Regions from separate parts of the Lysinibacillus sp. Bpr_S20 genome, predicted to be linked through region 1. Evidence: riboswitches for the same ligand, from Rfam matches in the RefSeq annotation. Region 1 holds a riboswitch; each other region holds the start of a gene.
The links. Region 1 has a riboswitch for thiamine pyrophosphate ahead of thiC (phosphomethylpyrimidine synthase ThiC). Riboswitches for the same ligand answer to the same signal wherever they lie in the genome.
Positions count from the first base shown of each region.

Region 2: it holds a riboswitch for thiamine pyrophosphate, as region 1 does, so the genes downstream of both, MWJ95_RS15090 (ABC transporter substrate-binding protein) here and thiC (phosphomethylpyrimidine synthase ThiC) in region 1, are expected to answer to the same signal.
Region 3: it holds a riboswitch for thiamine pyrophosphate, as region 1 does, so the genes downstream of both, thiM (hydroxyethylthiazole kinase) here and thiC (phosphomethylpyrimidine synthase ThiC) in region 1, are expected to answer to the same signal.
Region 4: it holds a riboswitch for thiamine pyrophosphate, as region 1 does, so the genes downstream of both, thiW (energy coupling factor transporter S component ThiW) here and thiC (phosphomethylpyrimidine synthase ThiC) in region 1, are expected to answer to the same signal.

Region 1 covers NZ_JALNLQ010000013.1:82,989-86,546, forward strand. The annotation lists gene MWJ95_RS22040 (AEC family transporter) at 1-799, shown strand, start outside; TPP riboswitch at 1,012-1,126, shown strand; gene thiC (phosphomethylpyrimidine synthase ThiC) at 1,263-3,041, shown strand; gene MWJ95_RS22050 (hypothetical protein) at 3,238-3,408, opposite strand.
Region 2 covers NZ_JALNLQ010000005.1:263,476-267,033, reverse strand. The annotation lists gene MWJ95_RS15095 (thiamine-binding protein) at 1-155, opposite strand, end outside; gene MWJ95_RS15090 (ABC transporter substrate-binding protein) at 157-1,152, opposite strand; TPP riboswitch at 1,330-1,439, opposite strand; gene parC (DNA topoisomerase IV subunit A) at 1,746-3,558, opposite strand, start outside.
Region 3 covers NZ_JALNLQ010000004.1:118,032-121,589, forward strand. The annotation lists gene thiD (bifunctional hydroxymethylpyrimidine kinase/phosphomethylpyrimidine kinase) at 1-786, opposite strand, end outside; gene thiM (hydroxyethylthiazole kinase) at 786-1,541, opposite strand; TPP riboswitch at 1,631-1,729, opposite strand; gene mbcS (acyl-CoA synthetase MbcS) at 1,972-3,558, shown strand, end outside.
Region 4 covers NZ_JALNLQ010000002.1:433,157-436,714, forward strand. The annotation lists gene MWJ95_RS06515 (VWA domain-containing protein) at 1-320, shown strand, start outside; gene MWJ95_RS06520 (MarR family winged helix-turn-helix transcriptional regulator) at 684-1,106, shown strand; gene MWJ95_RS06525 (hypothetical protein) at 1,144-1,467, shown strand; gene MWJ95_RS06530 (EVE domain-containing protein) at 1,481-1,960, shown strand; gene thiW (energy coupling factor transporter S component ThiW) at 2,026-2,526, opposite strand; TPP riboswitch at 2,767-2,874, opposite strand; gene MWJ95_RS06540 (MFS transporter) at 2,941-3,558, opposite strand, start outside.

The sequences.
Region 1 (3,558 bases):
CATGCCAGCAGCTGTTTTTGTGAACCTATATGAAACGAGTATAGAGCTGTCTGTGCTTGGTGAGGTTGCGTTATTTATTCTACTTTTCATAGGAAGCCAAATGGTGCTTAGTCACTTTCTAGCAAAGGGACTCAGATTAGTAAAAACAGAGGCAGCTGTATTTAAAAATAGTGTTGTCCTCATTAATTCAGGCAATTATGGTATCCCGGTTGCGCAAATGATTTTTGTGACCCAGCCGATTGGAGTAGCGATTCAGGTCATTCTTGTCATATTTCAAAATATGACGACCTATACTTATGGCTTGTACAATTTAATTTCTTCAACAAAATCGGGCATGTCAATTATAAAAGACTTCCTCAAAATGCCTATTATTCATGCGCTTATTATTGGTGTGGCAATGAACTATTTTAATATCGCTATTCCGCAGTTTGTAAGAATTCCGATCGACCATGTGGCAGATGGCTTTATTGCTATAGCGTTAATAACTTTAGGGGCACAACTATCACAACTTGAAATCAAATCCATGTTCAATAAGATGGTATACATAAGCTGTTTTACACGACTAATCTTAGGGCCTACCGTAGCATTGCTTATCATTTTTGCGCTTGGTCTTGATGGTGTCGTGGCACAATCACTTTTTATAGCTAGTTCGTTCCCGACTTCGCGTAATAGCTCTAGTCTGGCATTAGAATATGACGTAGAATCAGCAACTGCTGCACAAACAGTTTTATTTTCAACCATCGTAAGCTGTATAACGGTGACGATCGTGATTTATGTAGCGGAACTGTTGTTTACCTAACAGCTATAAAAGTCGATAAAAACTGTAATTGTTCCGATAAATCTTCAAAGTGTTCATATAAAAATGAATTCATCACAATAACGTTTCTTGAGGGCCTATGTGCTTGCTTTCTAGAGTCTCATCTGACGCTGACTCTTGGTGAATGTACCAAAAATAATAAAATGAAGCTTCCATCTATTAGCAATATCTGCTACACTAACATCAAACTTAATAGCATTAACTAGGGGAGTCTGATGAGTCAGGCTGAGAGGGAAACGCTTAGAGGTTTCTTGACCCTTTGGACCTGATCTGGCTCATACCAGCGTGGGAAAGTTAACCATTATTGCACTCTATGTTATTTGCAATAACTTTACCTTTACATTCTTAGCCGGATCCAAAATTATTATTTGGATTCGGCTTTTGTTTTTGTTGGGGTTAGCTAGATTCGGTCCTTGTATAAATGTAAAAGGGAGCGAAGTAGTTTATGACAACAGTTAGCGACAAGAATATTACGATTATGTCTAGTTTTGATGGAAGTAAAAAAGTTTATGTAGAAGGATCACGACCAGATATTTTAGTGCCAATGCGTGAAATTGCATTAAGTCCGACGACAGGAAGCTTTGGGGAAGAGGAAAATGCGCCAGTACGTGTTTATGATACGAGTGGTCCATACACTGATCCAGCGTATAAGGTGGATATTACGAAAGGATTGCCAGCTTTACGTAGTGCATGGATTAGAGAACGGGGTGACGTTGAAGAATACGAAGGTCGTACGATCAAGCCAGAAGACAATGGATTCCGTAATGCTGATGATCCACGAATGAAAGAAAACGTTTTTCCGGATTTATCTAGAAAGCCTTTGCGTGCGAAGAAAGGTAAAAATATAACGCAGCTTCACTATGCTCGAAAGGGGATTGTTACTCCAGAAATGGAATTTGTGGCGATTCGTGAAAATATGGACCCTGAATTCGTGCGCTCAGAGATTGCGGCAGGGCGTGCTATTTTGCCATCAAATATTAATCATCCTGAGGCCGAACCAATGATTATTGGACGTAATTTCCACGTAAAAATTAACGCCAATATTGGCAATTCGGCGGTGTCATCCTCTATTGCGGAAGAGGTAGAAAAAATGACGTGGGCTACACGCTGGGGTGCTGATAACATTATGGATTTATCAACTGGTAAGCATATTCATACGACACGTGAATGGATTATCCGTAATGCCGCGGTGCCAGTAGGGACGGTGCCGATTTATCAAGCGCTAGAAAAAGTAAATGGTGTGGCAGAGGATTTAACGTGGGAGGTGTATCGTGATACGTTAATCGAACAGGCTGAGCAAGGCGTTGATTACTTCACGATTCATGCAGGGGTATTGCTGCGTTATGTGCCATTAACGGCTAGTCGTGTAACAGGCATAGTGTCTCGGGGAGGCTCGATTATGGCTCAGTGGTGTTTATATCACCATCAAGAGAGCTTCTTATATACTCATTTTGAAGAAATTTGTGAAATTATGAAAACCTATGATGTTGCCTTCTCTTTAGGTGACGGTTTACGTCCTGGTTCTATTGCGGATGCAAATGACGAGGCTCAGTTTGCAGAGCTAGAAACGTTAGGAGAATTAACGCAAATTGCCTGGGAGCATGATGTCCAAGTGATGGTGGAAGGGCCAGGGCATGTGCCGATGCATCTGATTAAAGAAAATATGGATAAGCAGTTAGAAGTGTGTAAGGAAGCCCCTTTCTATACTTTAGGGCCCCTGACAACAGATATTGCTCCTGGCTATGACCATATTACATCGGCCATCGGTGCTGCAATGATAGGCTGGTATGGTACGGCAATGCTATGTTATGTGACGCCAAAAGAGCATCTTGGTTTACCGAATCGCGAGGATGTTCGTGTAGGGGTTATTACGTATAAAATTGCTGCACACGCTGCAGATTTAGCGAAGGGGCATCCGGGAGCACAGCAGCGTGACGATGCACTATCTAAGGCACGCTTTGAATTCCGCTGGCGCGATCAATTCAACCTATCGCTGGATCCAGAACGTGCAGTCGAATATCATGATGAAACCTTGCCTGCGGAAGGGGCAAAAACGGCGCACTTCTGTTCAATGTGTGGACCTAAGTTTTGCAGTATGAGAATCTCACAGGATATTCGTAATTATGCAAAAGAAAAAGACTTAAATACGACTGAAGCGATTCACCAAGGGATGCAGGAAAAGGCCGAGGAATTTAAAAAAGCAGGCAGTCAAATTTATCAATAATTATTAGAATGGGCTTGTGTCTAAATTAGGCACAAGCTTCATTTTGGTTCATGCCAAAGGTGAGGAGGTGAATGCGGATGTGGTTCCCTTTCTATGGTTGTGCAAACACCTAATTAATGAAGATAAAACCTTCGGCGGGTCACGGATTTTCAAAGGAATGAATTGCGCAGGCACAATTAAAATCCGGACGCATTGTTTATCTGCGTGGAAGTGATGCGTTGATATAAGTTGATTGGAGTGGAGGCTGGGCGACTCCTTGGGGATCAGCGATAGGGGAACTAAGGCTAAGAGCATCACATCCTGTGATAACGCCTTCGTGACCAACATCCTGCTGCTGCCGCTGCGTTAACACTACGCTTTCGCGCAAAAAACATCTGTTGCCCCGACGCCCCCAGGAAGCTTTGCTCTGTGCGAAAGCGTAGTGTAACGAAGTGACAGCAACAAATGTTTTCTGTAGCGAAAGCGAAGCGTCAGCAACAAATGTTTTATCTGCGCGAAAGCGAAGCGGCAGCGGCAA
Region 2 (3,558 bases), on a different contig from region 1:
GTTAGCTCGCCCTCCATTGTCGTTTCTAACGGATGCACTTCATATTTCACCCCTGATGCGTCAATAACCGCAATCGCTGCATCGACAAAGGGGATCACATCTTCATATGTTTTAGTTTTCGGGATAATTTGTACACTTATTAATGAGTTTGCCATATTACTTTGTCTCCTTTTTCGGTAAAAAGTCGTTTGTAAATGCTTGTTTTGCGTTAAACTCGCCCTCTAAAACTTTGTTGTCGGCCATCCATTTCGCGTAGTTTTCCCAGACTGCTAGTTTTTGCTCACCCCATTGTGTAGCGTCGTCTTGATACTTATCTGCTAGCCATTCCTGACTTTTATGCACAAGATTCTTATCTAAATCAGGAACCGCTTCTAGTAAAATATCAGCTGCTTCATTAGGGTGATTTATTGCATACTCATAGCCCTTTGCTACAGCAGCGACAAATGCTTTTACCGTCTCAGGATCATCCTTCATCATTTTTTCATTTGTAGCAAGTACAGGTGTGTAATAATCTAGCTGCTTGCTATAATCTGTTAAATAAAGCATGTTCAGCTTTTCACCACGAAGTTCTGCTTCAATACCTGTCCATGCATAATAAATCCATGCAAAATCAATATCTTTTTTCATCATTGTGAAGAAATCTAAATCGCCTGCATTGACGATATCTAACTTATTAATATCCGCATTTTCTGTTTGCATAAGTGACTGTAATACAGCCTTTTCAAGTGGTGCACCCCAGCCACCGTATGTTTTACCTTCAAAATCCTTTGGTGATGTAATACCTTTTGATGCGATAGATGCGAAGCCAGAAGTATTATGTTGAATAATCGCTGCAATCGATACTAAAGGTACATCCTGCACACGCGCCTGAGTAATTCCTTCCTGATAGCTTACGCCAAACTGAGCCTTCCCAGACGCTACGAGCTGATCTGCACCCGCTTCACCAGGTAATACAATATCAACATCTAAGCCCTGTTCCTTAAAGTAACCCAGTTTTTCCGCGACATATAAACCTGTATGATTTGTGTTCGGTGTCCAATCAAGAACCACCGATACTTTTGTTAATCCATTAGCATCCTTTTTAGCCTCTTTTTCGCTACAACTCGCTAATGTGAAAAGTGCAGCCATTAGGACCAATAACCATTTTTTCATGCCGAATCCTCCAAGTAAGTAGTGTGAAAGTGTTCATGAATGAATGTCTGTACCAGAAGAAAGCGTATTCATAGTCTTTTTATACGAAAGGCCTGTGCATGCATCAAAAAGTCCGAAAAACATAAAAAACGCCTAGGATTCCTCCCAGACGTTATACAATCAGTATCAAAAACTTTCTTTTTTTGAATAGATGTTCCCTACGCTGGTACGAGCCAAATCAGGTTCAAAGGGTCAGCATCTATCGGACACAATCTCAGCTGGCAACACCAGCCCCCCTACATTCTTTCCATATGAACTTTTCGATGATTATTATACCCATAACTATCCGGAAATGACAAGGCTCTGTTTACCGATTGCGCAGTAAATATAAATTTAACAGCATAAATCTCTATCTTCAAAAACTCCATTTTCTGACATAGACCAGTCCATTGATGAAATTTTCTTTATCAGCGATAATTGGGAGTTTATCAGCGATTCTGTTACTTTATCAGCGAATATCAGAAGTTTATCAGCGATTGCCCTAGTTTATCAGCTGAAAAAACAAATAAAAAAAACCCAGCTCTCAAAAAGAGCATGGGCTAGATAAACGAATTTTATTTCTCTTCTTTTTTGACTGTAAAGACATGTGAAATGGCACCGTCTGTCGCAATATCTACTTTAAAGGAGCCGTTGGAGTGGCGATCTGCTCGGGTTAATGCTTGTACATCAAGAATCTCTTGTACGCCTTTTTCCGTCTCGATTGTAAGCTGTTCCTCATCAGTAACTTTTTTGACAGCCACGATACGATGTGGGTTCGCTTTTAACTCTGTTAATACTTTTAAGCCGCGTTTTGCACGACTTGTCATTTCTACTTCGGCAACATTCATTTTCTTCACAGCACCGCGATGTGTGACAATCGCAACATAGGCCGTGTCATTTGGCGGTAAAACATTGATGCCGACTAATGCTTCTCCATCTTTCAGCGTAATCCCTTTGACGCCACCTGTTTTGACACCCGTTACCGGCAATTCCTCTATTGGGAAACGAATCGCATAGGCAGTATCTGTCGTTAACATTAGTTCTGCCTCGTCCGTCACAATGTCTGCAAAAATCATTTCATCGCCTGACTTAACATTCATCGTTTTGATTGGTTTCGAATAGCGTGTAACAGCATAATCAGCTACAGGGGAGCGTTTAATTTGTCCATCCTTCGTAGCTGTTAAAATATACGTATTGGCCTGTTCGAATGTTTCAAAACCGTATACAGCAATAATAGACTCATCTTCCCCAGTCGGCACGATACTGGAAATATGCTGACCAAGATCCTTCCATCGAATATCAGGTAGTTCATGGACAGGCTGATAAATATAATTGCCTCGATTTGTGAATAATAGTAAATGATGCTGTGTATTTAAATTTGCTTCATATAATAAATAATCGGAATCCTTCATCGCAAAATCCTGACCATTCGAAGCTGCATGTGAGCGTGTAGATGTACGCTTAATATAGCCATCCTTTGTAACTGTCACAACGACCTCTTCACTTGGCACAAGGACATCTAATGTAATTTTGATTTCTTCAATTTCTTGTTCGATTTTTGAACGACGTGGCTCTGAAAAACGCTTTTTAATATCCTGTAGTTCTTGTTTAATGACACGTACAAGTTTTGCTTCGCTATTAAGAATACCTTCTAGCTTCGCAATCAATTTATTTAACTCTTCCTGTTCAGCACGTAATTCAGTAATATCCGTATTCGTTAAACGGTATAATTGCAAGCTCACGATAGCCTCTGATTGCACTTCCGTAAAGCCAAACTTCTCCTGTAAATTTGTTTTGGCATCGCGTTTATCATTTGAAGAACGAATGGTTGCAATGACTTCATCTAAAATGGACAACGCCTTTATCAAGCCTTCCACAATATGCGAACGATCTTTAGCCTTTTGCAAATCGTAAATGGAGCGGTTCGTTACGACTTCCTTTTGATGGGCAATATAAGAATCGAGTAACAATGGCAATGTCATCATTGTCGGACGACGATTATGGATCGCAATCATATTAAAATTATAGGCTACTTGTAAATCAGTTGTTTTGAACAAGTAATTTAAAATCCCTTGTCCAGGCACATCTTTTTTCAGTTCAATCACTACACGTAGGCCAGTACGATCCGATTCATCACGAATTTCCGAAATTCCTTCAAGGCGTTTATCTACGCGTTGCTCATCGATTTTCTTTACAAGATTCGCTTTATTAACATCATATGGTAATTCAGTAATAACGATTTGCTCTTTGCCGCCTTTAATGGGCTCAACAACTGCTTGCGCGCGCACGATGATTTTACCGCGACCTGTTTCGTATGCCTTTTTAATACCATCAACACCTTGAATAATACCACCAGTTGGGAAATCAGGCCCTTTAATGACTGTCATT
Region 3 (3,558 bases), on a different contig from region 1:
GTTTTGATAAGCAAAATGATTTGTTGGACCATGGCCATTACCAATAGATAAATCATGAGTTATGGCTAATTGAATAAATTTTTTAGCTTCCTCAATCGCTTCTTCCAATGGTAGTCCTTGACCAAGAAAGGCAGTTAATGCAGCGGAAAACGTACAGCCTGTACCATGTGTGTGTTTTGTTGCAATACGAGTAGACTGCATGGAAAATGATTGACCACCTTGAAAAAATACATAATCAGTAGCAAAACATGGATCCTCTAAATGACCGCCTTTAATAATGACACATTGAACGCCCATTTGTAATAAGACTTGAGCTACTTCTTTTATATCTGTTAAAGAATTGATTTTCCTTCCAGAAAGGGTTTCTGCCTCAGGAATGTTCGGTGTTACGATTGTTGCTAAAGGTAACAAATGACTACGTAAAGCTTCAATTGCTTGTTGTTGCAATAAGCTTTCACCACCTTTTGCTATCATGACAGGGTCTACGATAAGCGGAATATTTACTTCGGCTAAAATACGTGCAATTGATTGGATTATTTCGGAGGAAAACAGCATTCCAGTTTTAATAGCACTTATTGTAAAATCTTCGACTAGCGCTTTTAGTTGTTTTTCAACGAAGCTAACTTCAATTGGTAAGACATCCGATACACCGAGAGTATTTTGGGCCGTTAAAGCTGTAATAACAGAGGTTCCAAACACCTTTAATTCCTGAAATGTTTTTAAATCAGCCTGGATTCCTGCTCCACCCCCGCTATCTGAACCGGCTATTGTCGTTACAATATGCATCATGCTTCACCGTCCTTGGAAAGTCGATGTAGTTCATTTAATACTGCGATTTGAAAATCGCCAATGAATTGTGTAGAAGAAGCGGCTTGCTCGGCTACTTTTTTATAAAGTGATAATGTTTCTACTAATTGGTCAATTGGTTTATTTCCTACGGCGTAGGAGGCACAACAAATTGCACTCAATAAGCAACCTGTTCCAGTAACTTCTGCCATTTGAGAATGTCCACCTGTAACCCATTGCTGATGCTTGCCATCCGTAATAAAATCCTCTTCACCGGTTACTATAACAAGACAATCGTAGAGTTGAGCTACTTTTTGTGCCTCGACTGCTAAAGAAATGGAGCCACTGCCACTATCTACGCCTTTTTGTCGCCATTCTACATTGGCAATAGCAGCGAGCTCTCCAATATTACAACGAATAGCCGCAAATTTTATTTCTTCTAGTAATTGCTGTACCGTTTGTTTCCGATAAGATGTTGCGCCAGCAGCAACGGGATCTAAAATAACAGGAATACCAAGGGCATTTGCTTTTTTTCCTGCAAGTAACATGGATTCTTTCATGCGCTCATTAAGGGTACCGATATTGATCAATAAGCCTGAGGCGATTGTGACCATTTCCTCAACCTCATGACTGTCATCAGCCATTACTGGAGAAGCACCTATTGCTAATAAGCCATTTGCTTGAAAATTAGCTACTACATAATTAGTAATGCAATGAATAAGTGGGTTTTGTTTTCGGATAGTTTGAAATATCAATGTAAGTCCTCCTTGTTGGATGGACGTAAGCGTGCAAAAAAGGCTCTTTTTCGTGTGGAAAACAACACGCAAAAGAGCCTTTCATCAGTAAATAGATGTGAATTGCTCCCTACGTCAGTATTAACTAACAGGTTCAAAGGGTCAGGTTTTACCTTCTCAACTCTAAATGAGTCCCCCTGCAATCTTGCTTTTAGTTGACCAAAATGTACCATATTATTCAATCATGTTCAATAGGGAGTTTTTATCTTCATAAGTAAATGTTTACTGTGTAAAGCAACGATTACGCAAAGTTAATGGATAGAATCGATCCGTGACTGTTGCCATATAGTAGAGCATGATAGTTGTCACGACTTTAATGATTTAGAGTGTCTTCCATTGAAAATGATAAAAATGGAGCTTTATAATGAGCGTACAAAAGGGGGCATTTGCTATGAAAAGAGAAGATTTAATCGCACCAGAATGGTATAACATTTCAGAGGAAATTGAAAAATATGCACAGGATTCTACCAAAAATGCTTTATTAGTTTATAACGAAAACGGAGAAATTCAGTACATTACATATACAGCTTTACTTGAAAAAGCAAATCAGGCAGCGCATGTATTTACATCACAAGGTTTAAAAAAAGGTGATGTTATATTAGTCATGGTACCGAGATCCGTGGAAGCCTATATTGTCTATATTGCAGCCTTAAAGGCAGGTTTAACGATTATACCTAGTTCAGAGATGTTAAGAACGAAGGATATTGAATATCGAATCAAACACGCCGATGCAAAAGGCGTTGTTGCATTTGAGCCTTATATTGAACAATTCGATAATGTGGAGAATTTCCAAGAAATACAGCAATTTGTTATTGGTCACGCACATGAACCTTGGCAGCCGTTGCTTGAAAAAATGCAAAACCAACCAACGACCTACATAAGTTCTACACCGACTAAAAATACTGACATTGCCTTTTTAGCATATACGAGTGGGACAACAGGTAATCCAAAGGCAGCAGTTCATACGCATAGCTGGGGTTACGCACATTTACGGACTACTGCTCCAAATTGGCTTGGCATTCAAGAAGGAGACATTGTTTGGGCTACAGCAGCTCCAGGATGGCAAAAATGGATTTGGAGCCCGTTCCTCGCTACTTTAGGAAGTGGTGCTACAGCATTTGTTTACAAAGGTCACTTTGATGCGGCAACATACCTTACGCTGCTTGAAAAATTCAATATCAATATTCTGTGTTGCACACCAACCGAATACCGATTTATGGCAAGCCTTGAAAATTTGCAAGACTTCAATTTAAGTACGATACGTCAGGCTGTGTCAGCAGGTGAACCTTTAAATAGTGAGGTGATAAAGGTATTTACCGAGGTCTTTAATCTACAAGTACGAGATGGTTATGGACAAACAGAGAATACATTACTTGTGGGTACAATGGTAGGGATGGAGCCTAGAATGGGCTCAATGGGGAAGCCTACTCCGGGTAATAATGTTGAAGTTATCGATGATTTTGGAAATCCTACTGCTATTGGAGAAGTTGGAGATATTGCTGTACACTGTGAAACACCCGCCTTATTTAAGGAATATTTAAACGATCCTGAACGTACAAATTTACAGTTTAGAGGCGATTGGTATATTACAGGAGATCGTGCATATAAAGATGGAGATGGCTATTTTTGGTTTGAAGGGCGTGGAGATGATGTCATTATTTCATCTGGGTATACGATAGGCCCATTTGAGGTAGAAGATGCGTTATTGAAGCATCCAGCTGTGAAAGAAACTGCCGTTGTCGCAAGTCCGGATGGAATTCGTGGAAATCTAGTAAAGGCATTTGTTGTGCTCGCTGATGGAGAAGTTGGTGATGAAACGCTAATAAAAAAACTACAAAGACATGTAAAAACTTTAACAGCCCCTTATAAATATCCTCGTGCAATTGAGTTTGTTACTGAGCTACCAAAGACTTCATCGGGCAAAATTCGTCGTGTCGAATTACGTGAGCAAGAAAAAATCCATTATGTCAAACATCAT
Region 4 (3,558 bases), on a different contig from region 1:
ATAGTGCTGAGTATGAATTACGTCCAGTGAATGATCAGCTTGTCAAGGGACTGACAAAGCAAACAGGCGGCTCCGTATTGAAGGAACCGAGCGAAGTATTCCGTGAATTTACGAAAAAAGGAGCGGAACGTCAAAATATTGCAACATGGCTTTTATTAGCAGGAATGCTACTATTCTTTATTGATATTACGATTCGACGCTTCGGTTGGAGCTTCCTAACAAGACCAAAGAAAAAAGAATCACCTGTAGAGGAAAAACAAATACAGGCAGAGGACACAAATGTTGCCCAGCTATTAAAGGGCATGAAAAAACGACATTAGTAAGTTAAAACGGTGGTTCATGGGTTTTTAAGCTATGAGCCATCGTTTTTTTGCATTCTATCTAAAAAAATGACAATCAACTTTTTAGTATTAACACTTTCAGCGATTATCACCCAACATTTAAATTTTATCGACGAACTTTCGCAATTTATCGACCAACATTTAAATTTTATCGACTAACTTTGGCGTTTTATCACCCAACTTTTAATTTTTATCGACATCCACCTTCTAAAGAGATGCGCAAATTTTCTGAGACAGGTAAAATTTTACTTGTAAATAATGTATATAAGTGTAATAATTGATGATAGTAATAAAATATTACTATCATTTTTACGTACTATAAATTTTTGTGGGGGATCGTACATGACCAATATTATGAATTCTTTTGGTTTTCTAAGCTTTAAATTAGCCGAGGCTTTAGAGGAAAATCTCGAGAAATATATCAACGAAAAATTTCAAATGAAATCGAGAGAAGTCGGGATCATGATTGCTGTAAAAGAAAAGAAACTTAGCCAAATTCAAATAGGGCAGATTTTAAAGCTGGATAAAAATAGTGTCCGCTTTTTTATCGATGATTTAGAAGAAAAAAAGTATGTTTATAGGGAAAAAAATCAAGAAAATAGAAGAGAGAATTTAATCTGCCTTACAGAACAAGGTGAAAATTTGGCAGAAGAATTAATGAAGACCCTTGCGATTTCTGAGAATGAAGTTTTACAACTACTTTCATTGGAAGAAAAAGAGCAGTTGAAAAGTATTTTGACAAAAGTATATGAAAATCGTACATAGTGCTTAAAACCTTATCAATTAGAAAGAGTGATGACAGATGAAAGCAGTAGAGGTTATGAAAGAGTATTTAAAAAGAGCACAAGAAGAGGGTCAGGATTTATCTGACATGTATGCAGATCACGGGGAATTGAAAAATTTTAAAGGTGAAATTTTTAAAGGCAGAAAAGAAATACAGAACTTTTATATGTCACCTATGCCGAAAGGCTTTAAATTAACGATCCAAAATATTGAAGGCGATGATCTAGAATGTAGGGCAATTGTTTCCACTACTTGGGATGGTTTACCAAACCCAGTATTTCTGGAAGAAAGGTTGATTCTTGAAAATGAAAAAATTAAATCATTTACAATGATCCCAAAATAAAGGAGACTGAAGCATGTCATTAAATCCTAAAGGAAATCCTCTTCCCACGCCTGAAAGAGACACGAAATATTGGATTGGCGTAGCATCTCTCAATCATGTGCAAAAAGGAGTTGATGGAGGGTTTAGCCAGCTATGCCATGGCAAAGAAAGACCTTTGAAACGAATGAGAAAAGGAGATTGGATTATCTATTATTCTCCTAAAAAAAGTCTAGATGGTAACGAGCCTATAAGAGCGTTTACCGCAATTGGAAGAGTAAAAGACGAGAAAATATACGAGTTCCAAATGGCAGAAAATTTTATCCCTTATAGAAGAGATATAGATTTTTATAAAGATGCAAAAGCTGTGCCAATAAAAAGGATCTTAGATTATTTGGAATTTGTAGAAGATACATCGAAGTATGGTTATAAATTCAGGTTTGGTCATTTTGAAATAAGCAAAAAAGATTTTTTATTAATTGCACATGAAATGGGATTACCATTGAAGTATGGCTGAATTTGTTTAGAATAAAAAACGTTACTTTCTTAATTTATTGCCATAAAGAAAGTAACGCATAATCATTATTTAAGTAAAGTGTTAAGGTTAGTTACAAATACTGTCTTTCGCAAATTGCTAGCAATGACAACGCCTAATACAGCACCAATAGTACTTGAGGTTAAAAAAGCAGGCATGAAAAATAAAGCAGCAACGGATGTCCCCATAAATAAATGTGCGTAAGGTACTGCAATGAGTGAGGCGATAATTCCTGTCCCGAACATTTCGCCGACACCTGCTAGCCATTGCTTGCCGCTATATTTATAGGCAAGAGCTGCACACAGTGCACCGATAACACTGCCTGGTATAGCTAATAATGAACCTGTACCTGTTAAAATCCGAATAATGGCTGTGACGAGGGCGACCATAACAGTAGGCACTGGTCCAAGAATGATAGCACTAATAACATTGATGGCATGCTGTACAGGGTAGGCACGCGCAATTCCCGTTGGTATTGAAACGAAGGTAGAACCTGCTACGGCAATTGCTACTAATAAGGCCATGATTGTTAACTTTCGAATTGACATAATTTCCACTCCTCTGAAATATGAATTTAATAGTGATCGCCGGTAGATGCGGAAGTTCCGCCGCAAAAAGCATGAAAAACGCCGCTAAAGGTGTGAGTTCCGCCGCAAAAAGCACGAAAAACGCCGCTAAACATAGAAGTTCCGCCGCTAAAGCGCAAAAAACCGACAATAACAATAAAAACCAGAAAAAAAGCCGCTTCCTAAAAACAATAGGAAGCGGCCCTGCATTTACATAGTAAAAAGCAAGTGTCGCCACTTCCCTCCGCTAGTGTGAACTAGATCAGGTTCAAAGGGTCCGTATATGACCATATACGTCTCAGCCTTTTAAAGACTCCCCTAGTGGTAAAAATTCATTTGTCAGTTATCCCCATAATTATGTAGCATACTACTAGAAATAGTCAATAACTTTTCAGACTATTTTGTATCAGGATGCATAAGATGTGGTGCTTTTTTCATTGTCCAAATAAGGGCAAGGAAAAAGCAAGCCATTAAAATAATAGCTCCGACAATATAAGGGCTATTCATATTCCAATCGAATAATATACCTGCTAAAGCTGGTCCAATCATATTCCCAAGACTCATATACGCATTGTTCAGACCTGCTGCATAGCCTTGTTCATTCTCGGCAATCTTTGAAATCAATGTGTTGACAGCTGGACGAATCAACGTCGTAGCTGTAGAGAAGATTGTCGCTACAATCAAAATAAATGCAAAACCAGATACAAATAATATTAAGAAAATCGAAACGGCTGCAATAAATAAATTGACTAATACTACCTTCATTTCGCCGAAGCGATTAAACAGCGGTGTAATAATAAACATTTGTACAACAACACCAAAAGCGCCACCCACAACTAAAATAATAGCGATATCAGTAGGTGTGTAATTAAATTTGTCAGTCACAAATAACGATAATGTTGTTTGGAAATTAGCAATTCCGAAAGAAAATACAAGCATGATAATTAACATCACAAAATAAGGCATACGGACTGAACGGGCCATCTGCTTAGCAAGATTATCCCGCTTCTGTGC